Regions from separate parts of the Streptomyces sp. NPDC127114 genome, predicted to be linked through region 1. Evidence: riboswitches for the same ligand, from Rfam matches in the RefSeq annotation. Region 1 holds a riboswitch; the other holds the start of a gene.
What was found. Region 1 has a riboswitch for ZMP and ZTP ahead of glyA (serine hydroxymethyltransferase). Riboswitches for the same ligand answer to the same signal wherever they lie in the genome.
Positions count from the first base shown of each region.

Region 1 (5,733 bases):
ACCGACGGGTCCTGCAGGTCGTAGATCTTGGCCGTCTCCTTGAGGATGTACGGCGCCGGGATCGTGAAGGTCTCGCCGAAGCGGCCGTTGAAGCGCTCCGCGAGGTCGCGGGTCAGCTCGATGTGCTGGCGCTGGTCCTCGCCGACCGGGACCTGGTGGGCCTGGTAGAGCAGGATGTCGGCGACCTGGAGGATCGGGTACGTGAAGAGGCCGACCGTTGCGCGGTCGGCGCCCTGCTTCGCGGACTTGTCCTTGAACTGGGTCATGCGGGAGGCCTCGCCGAAGCCGGTGAGGCAGTTCATGACCCAGCCGAGCTGGGCGTGCTCGGGCACGTGGCTCTGGACGAAGAGGGTGCAGCGCTCCGGGTCGAGGCCGGCGGCGAGCAGCTGGGCGGCGGCGAGCCGGGTGTTGGCGCGCAGCTCGGCCGGGTCCTGCGGGACCGTGATCGCGTGCAGGTCCACGACCATGTAGAAGGCGTCGTGGGACTCCTGCAGCGCGACCCACTGACGGACGGCGCCGAGGTAGTTGCCGAGGTGGAACGAGCCTGCGGTGGGCTGGATTCCGGAGAGCACACGAGGTCGATCAGAGGCCATGCTCATCATTCTCTCAGGTGTGGGAACCGATCCCGGACTGCCGGTGTATCAGAGATGTGAGGACGAGGGAGGGGACCCGGGAGGGGGGCCGAGTCGTCGTCGACGAGGGGGCCGTGATCGCACGGGTGCGCGCCGGAGAGCCGGAGGCGTACGCGGAGCTCGTTCGCGCCCACACCGGGGTCGCGCTGCGGGCCGCGGTGGCCTGCGGGGCGGGCGCGGACGCCGAGGACGTGGTGCAGCAGGCGTTCTTCAAGGCGTATCGCTCGCTGGGCGCCTTCAGGGACGGGTCGGCGTTCCGGCCGTGGCTGCTCAGCATCGTGGCCAATGAGACGAGGAACACACTGCGCTCGGCGGGGCGGCAGCGGGCCGTGGCCGGGCGGGAGGCGGAGCTGCTCGCGGGCGAGCCGCTGATACCGGAGGGCGCGGATCCCGCGGTGGCGCTGGAGGAGGACGAGCGGCGCAGACGCCTGCTCGTGGCGCTCGACGCGCTGGGCGAGGAGCAGCGCGCGGTGGTGGTGCACCGCTATCTGCTGGAGCTGGACGAGGCGGAGACGGCCGAGGCCCTCGGCTGGCCGCGCGGGACGGTGAAGTCCCGGCTGAGCCGGGCGCTGAAGAGGCTGGGGACGGTGCTGAAGGGAGGTGAGGAGCATGGCTGAGTCGAAGCGGGAACTGGAGGAGGAGCTGCGGGAGCTCGGGCGGGCGTTGAGGGTGCCCGATGTCGACGGGCCGACGATGGCCGAGCGGGTGCTGGCCCAGCTCCTGGCCGAGCGGGTGCCAGCACCGGCGCCCCCGCCGCCGCCTGCCCGGTGGGCGTGGCTGCGGCGGTGGTGGAAAGCGCTGGTGGCCTCGGTCTCGGGGCTGTTGATGGTCGTGGTGCTCACTCCTCCGGTGCGGGCGACAGTGGTGGAGTGGCTGGGCTTCGGCGGGGTCGCGGTGCGGTACGAGCCGGGGGCGCCGGCCGCGCCCGGTGCGGCGGCCGGGGTGCCGGGCTGTCGGAACCCGGTGCCGCTCGCGGAGGCGGGGCGCCGGGCGGGCTTCACGCCGCTGATACCCGGGGCGCTCGGTGAGCCGGACGCCGCGACGGTGACGGGCGTCCCTCCGCGGGGCGTGATCGGCCTGTGCTGGCGGACGGCGGAGGGCGGCGCGGTCCGGCTGGACGAGTTCCCGGCGCGGCTGGACGTCGGCTTCGGCAAGCAGGTGCGGGTGCCGCCGGAGTGGGTGGCGCTGCCGGACGGCACGGAGGCCTACTGGTTCGCCCGGCCGCATCTGCTGACCTTCCCGATGACGGACTCCGCCGGCTCGGGCTGGGCCCCGTCGGTCCGCCCGGCGGGCCCCACGCTGCTCTGGACGAGGAGCGGGGGCACGCTCACCCTCCGTCTGGAGGGCGTGGCCGACCGGACGGAGGCGATACGCATCGCCGCCTCCGCCCGGTAAGGGCAGGACGGAGGCGGCGGGGGGCCCGACCGGTCAGGTCGGGAGGCCGGGGGCCGGGAAGGCGGCCATGAGGTCGGCGACCTCCGCGCGGATCACCGCGAGGGCGTCCTCGTCGCCCTTGCCGGCGGCGGTGACACCGCGGTCGATCCAGTCGGCGACCTGGGGCATGTGGGAGACGTCCAGGCCGCGGGAGGTGAGCGAGGGGGTGCCGATGCGGACGCCGGAGGGGTCGAAGGGCTTTCGGGGGTCGTAGGGGACGGTGTTGTAGTTGACGACGATCCCGGCCCGGTCGAGGGCCTTCGCGGCGACCTTGCCGGGGACCTCCTTGGGAGTGAGGTCCATGAGGATCAGGTGGTTGTCGGTGCCGCCGGACACCAGGTCGAAGCCGCGGGCCAGCAGGGCATCGGCGAGGGCCTTGGCGTTGGCGACGACCGCGTGGGCGTAGTCACGGAAGGAGGGCTGGGCCGCCTCGCGCAGGGCCACGGCGATGGCGGCGGTGGTCTGGTTGTGCGGGCCGCCCTGGAGGCCGGGGAAGACGGCCTTGTCGAGGGCCTTGGCGTGCTGCTCGCGGGACATCAGCATGGCGCCGCGCGGGCCGCGGAGGGTCTTGTGCGTGGTCGTGGAGATCACGTCCACGTGCCCGACCGGGGACGGGTGGGCGCCGCCGGCGATCAGGCCGGCGATGTGGGCGACGTCGGCGACGAGCACGGCGCCTGCCTCGCGGGCGATCTCACCGAAGGCGGCGAAGTCGATGGTGCGGGGCAGCGCGGTGCCGCCGCAGAAGATGACCTTCGGGCGTTCGGCGAGGGCGAGTTCGCGGACCTGGTCGAAGTCGATGAGGCCGGTGTCCTGGCGTACGCCGTACTGGACGCCGCGGAACCAGGTGCCGGTGGCGGAGACGCCCCAGCCGTGGGTGAGGTGGCCGCCCATGGGCAGCGCCATGCCCATCACGGTGTCGCCGGGCTCGGCGAAGGCGAGGTAGACGGCGAGGTTGGCCGGGGAGCCGGAGTACGGCTGGACGTTGGCGTGGTCGACGCCGAAGAGGGCCTTGGCGCGCTCGATGGCGAGGCTCTCGACCTGGTCGATGTTCTGCTGGCCCTCGTAGTAGCGGCGGCCCGGGTAGCCCTCGCTGTACTTGTTCTGCAGGACGGTGCCGGAGGCCTCGAGGACGGCGGCGGAGACGTAGTTCTCGCTCGGGATGAGCCGGAGCGTCTCGGCCTGGAGCCGCTCCTCGGCGCCGACGAGGGCGGCGAGCTCGGGGTCGGCGGCGGCGAGTGCCGGGTGGTGGGCGGGAAGGTTCATGGCGTTCGTTCCTCCGGGCAGGAGGTCCCGGTGCGGGTGCCGCACGGCGCCACACGGGACCTGACGGTTCCGTGATGCCCAGGCGAGCGGCACCTCGTGTGGTCTGCCGCGCACGGCTCCCCCGGGGTCGCTTCCCCGTGCGCCAGTCGCCGTGCGTGTTCCCAGACTAGCGGGCGCGCCGTCACGGCAGGTTTCCCGGTCCGGCATGTGAGCGACGATAAGAAAAGGGAGCCACACCCTCCCCAGCCGCAGGACGAACGGAGATCCCGTGTCGAAGACGCAAGACGAGATCGCTGCCGCGGACGCGCACAGCGCCCACAACTACCACCCGCTTCCCCTGGTCGTCGCCACCGCCGAGGGGGCGTGGATGACCGATGTCGAGGGGCGCCGCTTCCTCGACATGCTCGCCGGCTACTCGGCGCTCAACTTCGGTCATGGCAACCGGCGTCTGCTGGACGCCGCACGGGCGCAGCTGGACCGGGTGACGCTCACCTCGCGGGCCTTCCACCACGACCGGTTCGGGGAGTTCTGCACGCGCCTGGCCGAGCTGTGCGGCAAGGAGATGGTGCTGCCGATGAACACGGGCGCGGAGGCCGTGGAGACGGCGGTGAAGACCGCGCGGAAGTGGGGCTACGAGGTGAAGGGCGTGCCGGACGGGCACGCGAAGATCGTGGTCGCGGGGAACAACTTCCACGGCCGGACGACGACGATCGTCAGCTTCTCCACGGACCACGAGGCGCGCGACCACTACGGCCCGTACACGCCGGGCTTCGAGATCGTGCCGTACGGCGATCTGACGGCACTGGAGACGGCGGTCACGGAGAACACGGTGGCCGTGCTCCTGGAGCCGATCCAGGGTGAGGCGGGCGTCCTCGTCCCGCCGCCCGGCTATCTGCGGGGCGTGCGGGAGCTGACGGCGCGGCGGAACGTGCTGTTCATGGCGGACGAGATCCAGTCGGGCCTGGGCCGCACGGGCAAGACCTTCGCGTGCGAGCACGAGGACGTGGTGCCCGACGTCTACGTTCTCGGCAAGGCGCTGGGCGGCGGTGTGGTGCCGGTGTCGGCGGTGGTCGCGGACCGGGACGTCCTCGGGGTGTTCCGGCCGGGCGAGCACGGCTCGACGTTCGGTGGCAATCCGCTGGCCTGTGCGGTGGCCCTCGAGGTGATCACGATGCTGCGGACGGGCGAGTACCAGCAGCGGGCGGCGGAGCTGGGCGAGCACCTGCACGCGGAGCTGAAGCTGCTGGTGGGCGGCGGCGCGGTGGAGGAGGTGCGCGGGCGGGGCCTGTGGGCGGGCGTCGACATCGCGGCCTCGAAGGGCACGGGGCGGCAGATCTCGGAGCGGCTGATGGAGCGGGGTGTGCTGGTGAAGGACACCCACGGGTCGACGATCCGGATCGCGCCGCCCCTGGTGATCTCGAAGGAGGACCTGGACTGGGGGCTCGAGCAGTTGCGGGCGGTGCTGACGGAGGGGTGACGGTCCGTCCGCGTGCTTCGGCGGCGCGCGCGGACGGTGAGCGCCCCCTGGCGGCGGCCTGCGCGCGCGGGCCGCGTGCGCAGGCCGTGTCCTCTGCGCACGCCGGCCGCGTGCGGGCCGGGCCGTGGGCCCCGTCGGCTCGTAGGGGGTCATCCGGGGGCGGGCCGTGGCTCGGGGGCGCGGCCCCGGGGCCCTCCGGCCCCGGCGCCCACCCGCCGTCGGGCCGAACCCCTTCGTATCGCCATCGCCGCCAGCACCACCGGCACCGCCATCGTCGGCGTCGCCGGGTCCGTCAGGGCCGGTGGGTGGATGCGCCGGGTCCGGTTCGTGGGCAACTCCACCCGTTGACAGGGCAGTTGGTCTAGGCCAATGTTGCGGCCATGTCGAGACCCCGTCTGCGCCGCGCCCTGCGCGGTGCGATCGCCGCACTCGTCCCGCTCGCGCTGCTCGGCGCGTTGTCCGGCTCCGCCCATGCCGCCCCCGCGGCGGCGTGGCCCGAGCCCGTGCCCGTCGTCTCCCGCGTCGAGACCGCCGACCCGGTCGTCTTCATCACCGTCGACGACGGCTGGAACCACGACCCGGGCGCCGCGAGGCTCCTGCTCGACCGCAGGGTGCCCGCCTCGCTGTTCCTGCTGCCGGGCGCGTACTCGTACGACTCCGGCTACTTCCACGGCCTGCTCGACCAGGGCCGTTCCCGGGTCGAGAACCACACCGTCAGCCACCCGGACCTCACGACGCTCGACGCCGCGGGGCAGAAGGCCGAGGTCTGCGGGGCGCGTGAGGCGCACCTCGCCGAGTTCGGGGACGGGCCGCGGCTGCTGCGCCCGCCGTACGGCGCGTACGACGCGACGACCCGGACGACCGCGCGGGCCTGCGGGGCGAAGGCCCTGGTGACGTGGACGTACGACCTGACCACCTGGGGTGCGG
Region 1 is NZ_JBHXTJ010000036.1:58,497-64,229, forward strand. Features, by position in the region: gene trpS (tryptophan--tRNA ligase) at 1-593, opposite strand, end outside; gene ACFVGS_RS28745 (RNA polymerase sigma factor) at 650-1,249, shown strand; gene ACFVGS_RS28750 (hypothetical protein) at 1,242-2,027, shown strand; gene glyA (serine hydroxymethyltransferase) at 2,061-3,329, opposite strand; ZMP/ZTP riboswitch at 3,399-3,489, opposite strand; gene rocD (ornithine--oxo-acid transaminase) at 3,598-4,806, shown strand; gene ACFVGS_RS28765 (polysaccharide deacetylase family protein) at 5,187-5,733, shown strand, end outside.

Region 2 (5,733 bases), on a different contig from region 1:
GACGGCGAGCGGGATGTCGGCGGCCAGCGTCTCGCGCACCGGCTTGCCGTTCTCCCAGCTCTCCGCGACCGCCAGCGCCTCCAGCGAGTCCTCCATCCGGTCCGCGATCCGCAGCAGGACCTGAGCGCGCTCGGCCGGCGACGTGCGGCCCCAGGCCGGGGCCGCCGCGTGCGCGGCGTCGAGCGCCCGCTCCACGTCCTCGGCGGTGCCACGCGCCACCTCCGTGAACGGACGGCCGTCGACCGGGCTCGGGTTCTCGAAGTACCGCCCGCGCGCCGGGGCGACGTACTCACCCCCGATCCAGTGGTCGTAGCGGTTCGCGTACGACATGAGCGAACCCTCGGTGCCGGGTGCGGCGTAACGGGGCATGGGCAGGGCCTCCCTCGGACCGCGCCGGCCGTCCCTGGCCGGCGTTCACCGCCGATGGTGCGCGACCGAACGTTGCAACACCGTTGCACCCGCGGACAGTTCGGCGTCCAGCGCGGCCAGCCGGGCCCGTACGGCAGGTGCCTCCGCGGCCGGCACGGCCGAGGCGAGCGCCCGCCACACCGTCAGGTCGTCCTCGCCCCAGGTGCTGTACGCCCAGTCGGCCAGCAGTCCCGGATCGCCCCGGTCCACCAGCGCCGCCCGCAGCCGCCCCGCGAGCCGCTCCCGCAGCCGTACGACACCGGGCGCCCCCGAACCGGGCAACAGCGGCCCCGCGTAGTCGGCGAGTGCCGTCGCGACCGCACCGGAGGAGAGCCGCCGGTCCACCGTCGAGAAGTCCGCGTCCACCGCCTCCGCCAGCCGGTACGGACGGGACGCCAGCAGCTCGGGGCCGAGCAGCCCGCGCAGCCGCGAAAGCTCCGCCCGCAGCGTGACCGGAGTGACCGACTCGTCCTCGTACAGCAGCGTCAGCAACTCGTCGCCACCCACACCCTCCGGCCGCTGCGCGAGGATCACCAGGATCTCGCTGTGCCGCCGGCTCAACCGCAGCCGTCGCCCGGCCACGTGCAGCAACGCCTCGTCCCGGCCCAGGGCCGTCAGCCGCGACCTGCCGGGCGCCGCGACGGGGGACAGCAGCGCGAGCTGCGACTCGGCGGCCCGCGCCACCGCCTGCACGAACGCCAGACTGTGCGGATGCGCGAGCCCGTCCCCACCCGTGACGTCGACCGCCCCGAGCAGCCGACCGGTGTGCGGGTCGTGCACGGGCGCCGCGGCACACGTCCACCGCTGCACCGGTCGCCGGAAGTGCTCGGCGGCGCAGACCTGCACCGGCCGGTCGACGGCGATCGCGGTGCCCGGCGCGTTCGTCCCCGCCGCCGTCTCCGACCAGCGGGCACCGGCCACGAAGTTCATCGCGCGGGCCTTCCGCAGCGTTCCCGGATGGCCCTCCACCCACAGCATCCGCCCGGCGGCGTCGCACACCGCGAGCAGATGCTCGCCGTCCCGCGCGTACGCCCCCATCAGCTCCCGGATCATCGGCATCGCCACGGCGAGCGGATGCGCCTCGCGGTGCCCCGCGAGCTCCTCCTCGTCCAGCTCCACCGGAGCCGCGCCGTCCGGGCTCACGCGCGCCCGCGCCGAACGCCGCCAGGACTCGGCGACGAGCGGCCGGACGGGCGGGGACACCGCGGGAGGCGCCTGACGGCCGAACCCGGAGCGGCCGGACCGGCCCGAGTCGCTGGGGCGCCCGGAGCCGCCGGGTCGCCCGGAGCCGCCGGGCCGGCCGGAGTCCTCGGGCTGGCCGGAGTCCTCGGACCGGCCGGAGTCCTCGGACCGGTCCGAGCCGCCGGGCCGCCGCCCGGCCTCCGAGGCTGCCGCCGTCGCTGCCTCGGTGAACTCCTCGTGCGCGCGGCGCACGGCGTCCGCTGTCGCGGCTGTCGCATGTGTCGCAGCGGTCTCCGCCGTCCCCGCCCACGCGTTGCTCACTCGGCCTCCTCGGCGAGGTCGCCCGCCTCGCCCGCCTCGTCCACCACGCTCGTCCACCACCTTGTCCACGCCTCGTCCGCCTTCGCGTACGTCGCCGTGGGCGGTGCGTGAACGCCGTCCTGCACGTCATCGTGATGCGCGCACGCCCCGCCGACAAGCGCCCGGACGGGCACGCATATGCGCCCTGACCGGTTACGCGCCCCTCGACTTACCCGCCCGCGCCCGTCACGTAGAGTGGGGCCCGGGCCGTGACTGGCGCTAGAGGTGGATCACCACCGGGGAGCGGCCCGGCGGACGCGCACACCCCGCGCGACCGTGCCGCTGCCGTGCGCCTGGGCGATCAACCGGTCATCGACGACGCTCAGGAGTGGCCCATGTCCACCAGCACCGCACGCCTCATGGACGGCACCGCGCTCGCTCGCCGCACGGTCGAGGAGACCGCCGCGCGCGCCGCCGAGATCACCCGCCGCACCGGCACCACGCCCTGCCTCGCGACCGTCCTCGTCGGCGCGGACCCCGCCTCCGTGACGTACGTGAAGATGAAGCAGAACCGCTGCGCGAAGGCCGGAATCCGCTCCAAGCACGTCGAACTGCCCGCCGAGACGACGACCGAGGAGCTGGTCGCGGCGATCACCGCGCTCTCCGAGGACCCCGAGGTGCACGGCATCCTGCTCCAGCACCCGGTCGGTCCGCACATCGACGAGCGCGCCGCCTTCGAGGCCATCGCCCCGGAGAAGGACGTCGACGGCGTCACGATGGCCTCCTTCGCCGCCATGGGCTTCGGTCTGCCCGGCTTCGTCTCCTGCACCCCCGGCGGCATCATGCGGCTGCTCGACGCGTACGACGTCGACCTCAGCGGCAAGCGCGCCGTGGTCGTCGGCCGTAGCGCCATCCTCGGCAAGCCGGCCGGTCTGCTGCTCCTCGGCCGCGACGCGACCGTCACCTACTGCCACTCCCGCACCACCGACCTCTCCGCCGCCGTCCGCGAGGCCGACGTCCTGGTCGCCGCCGTCGGCAAGCCGAACTTCATCAAGGGCGAGGACATCAAGCCCGGCGCCGTCGTGATCGACGCCGGCTACAACCCGGGCAACGTCGGCGACGTCGACTTCGACAGCGCCGTCGAGCGTGCCTCCCTCATCACGCCCGTCCCCGGCGGCGTCGGCCCCATGACCATCGCCGTCCTCCTCTCCCAGACCGTCGAGGCCGCCGAGCGCCAGCTCGGCCTGTAGGCACGAGCGGGACCGCGGGCGTCAGGGCAGGAAGGCCGCCGGCCGCGGCTCCCGCACGGCAGGAGGTCGCAGGGATTCCGTACGCGAGCATCTCGTACCGGCTCCCACAGGGCGTCTCGTACGAGCCGCGGGATTGTCACGGTTCTGTACGAGCAAGGCCCAACTCGCCGATATCGCTCGCCACATGACCGACGACGGGTGACCCTGGTTCCCATGCTCCACCCGCCGACGGAATCCCCGTCCCGCGACGCCCGGCCACCGAGACGGCCGGGCGTCGTCGTCCTGCCGGTCGCCGCGCTCGCCGCGATCCTCGCCCTCTCCCTCGCCGTCACGGCACGCGGCGGCTCGGGCGACGGCGACCCGAGCGCCGGGCCCTCCGCCCCGGCCGAGCCGGGGGCGGGCACCTCCGCGGGCGCCACCTCCGGCCGGTCGGCCGGAGCACCCGCCCACACGGCGTCCGGGACGTCCGGACAGCGGCCCGCCCCCCAGGGCGAGAGCCCGTCACCGCTGCCCACGCAGTCGAAGCGACCCGCCACGAAGCACCCGGCGGACCGCGACCGGCGCGTACCGACCGCCTCGCACCCGCCGACCGCCGCCCCGACCGCCTCCGGGACCACGAGCCCCCGGCCGCGCAGCGGCGAGACCCGTCGTACACCGCCGGCTCCCGCCCCCAGCCCGTACGACGGACTGCGTGTCGGCGACTGCTTCGACATCGAGCGCGACGCGCCCGGAACCGTCGTCCGCCGGGCCTGCGACACGCCGCACGACGCCGAACTCGTCGCCCGGCTCCGCCTCACCGGCACGTACGGCGACGACGGCGCGGTACGGGACGCGGCGGCCGCCTTGTGCCGGGAGCCGCTGCGGACCAAGGCCGCGGACCAGCCGCTCGGCACCCGCTGGTCGACCTTCGTCCAGTACCCGTACCGCACGAGCTACCTGCTCGGCCAGACCACCGTCGCCTGCAGCCTGGCCGCCCCGACGGGGACGGCCAGGCTCACCGCGCCGCTGCGGTGACCAGTCGCGTGCGACCAGCCGTGTGACCCGCCGTCAGAGCCCGGTGCGCGCCAGCCAGTGGTGGAGAAGGGAGCGGTCGCCCGTCACTGTCAGCCGGTCGTCCTCCGGCGCGACACGCCCGGACACCACCAGCATCAGATCCGCCACCGCTCCCGACACCACGACGTCGAAGCCGGCGTCGGCGTCGGTGTCGTGGCCGATGACGGTGTCGGTGTCGCGGGTGATGTCGTGGTCGGCGTCGGCGTCCATGTAGCCGATGGAGTCCGTGGAGTCCACGGGCCCGCGGGCCCACCGGGGCCCCTCAGGCGTACGGGTGACCACCCAGCCCTCGCCTCCCGCGCCGGGGCCCGGCCGGAACCCGATCCGTTCGCCCCGGCCACGCAGCTCGGCGAGCGCCGGCCTGACCGCCTGGAAGGCCGGTTCGGCCAGCAGGGCGAGGTGCTCGCCGATCACATCGGCCGCCATATCGTCGGCGATCCCGAACGCGCTGTCCGTCGCGTACGCCGCGTCGTAGTGGTGGACTGCCGTGTCGCCCAGCATCCTGCGCAGCCAGAAGCCCGCCGGCCGAGGCCCGAAGAACGTCTCGATCACGGTCTCGGCGCCGGTCTCCCCGATCGCGCCGATCAGTTCCTCCGCGCCCTCGCGCAGCCACCCGGCCCACTCGTCCGGCGCGCCGGGACGAGCCTCGCGCGGGTCGGGTACGGCCAGTTGGCGCCGCTCGCGCACGAGCCGCGCCGTCCAGCGGTGCTCCTGGCCGACATGGCCCACCAGGGTGCCCAGCGACCACTCCGGGCAGGTCGGCACCGGGGTTTCCGGATCCCGGCCGGCGACGGCGCGGGCGAAGCCGGCGGTCTGCTCCCGCAGCCCCTCCACGAGCCGCACGGCGTCAAGGGCGTTCCGGCCGTTATGGCTCCTCCGGCTGTCCTGGCCGTTCCGGGCATCCCGTGCCTCCCGAGTGTCGTGGGCGTCTCGGATGTCCCTTTTCGATGTCTTCACGGCGTCTCCTCTCGTGGTCACGCCGGTACCGTAGGAGCTCCAGTCCGGTGGAGGTTCAAGTGCCCTGGCTCGACGAGACGTTCGGGATCGGTGAGCTGTCGCGGCTGACCGGCGTTCCGGTGCGGACCATTCGCTTCTACGGCGACGAGGGCATCGTCGACTCGGTGCGCAGCTCCGGGGGACACCGGCGGTTCGACCAGGCGGCCGTCGAACGGCTCCGTCTCGTCAGACGACTGCGCGCGCTCGGACTCGGGCTCACAGCCGTCAGGCAGGTCGTCGCCGGGGAACGCTCCGTCGCCGAGGCCGTGGCGGCCGAGCGCGCCGCGCTCGACGCGCGGCTCGCGGAGCTGGCGTGGCGGCGGTCGGCCCTGCGCGCCGTCGAGGAGGCGGCCCCGGCCGACCGGGCCGGGAGACTCGGACTGCTGGCGGCCGTCGAGAACGGCGCCGCCGCGCGCGACGCGCTGATCGCGTTCTGGCGGCGCACGATCGTCGCCCCGGTGTCGGTGGAAATGTTCGACGCGTTCGTGGCCATGGCCGTACCCGAACCGCCCGACGATCCGAGCACCTCGCAGGTGGTCGCCTT
Region 2 is NZ_JBHXTJ010000018.1:84,391-90,123, forward strand. Features, by position in the region: gene ACFVGS_RS19855 (aldehyde dehydrogenase family protein) at 1-369, opposite strand, end outside; gene ACFVGS_RS19860 (GAF domain-containing protein) at 415-1,911, opposite strand; gene ACFVGS_RS19865 (hypothetical protein) at 1,908-2,036, opposite strand; ZMP/ZTP riboswitch at 2,150-2,256, shown strand; gene ACFVGS_RS19870 (bifunctional 5,10-methylenetetrahydrofolate dehydrogenase/5,10-methenyltetrahydrofolate cyclohydrolase) at 2,286-3,140, shown strand; gene ACFVGS_RS19875 (hypothetical protein) at 3,354-4,154, shown strand; gene ACFVGS_RS19880 (maleylpyruvate isomerase family mycothiol-dependent enzyme) at 4,188-5,036, opposite strand; gene ACFVGS_RS19885 (MerR family transcriptional regulator) at 5,198-5,733, shown strand, end outside.
Region 2: it holds a riboswitch for ZMP and ZTP, as region 1 does, so the genes downstream of both, ACFVGS_RS19870 (bifunctional 5,10-methylenetetrahydrofolate dehydrogenase/5,10-methenyltetrahydrofolate cyclohydrolase) here and glyA (serine hydroxymethyltransferase) in region 1, are expected to answer to the same signal.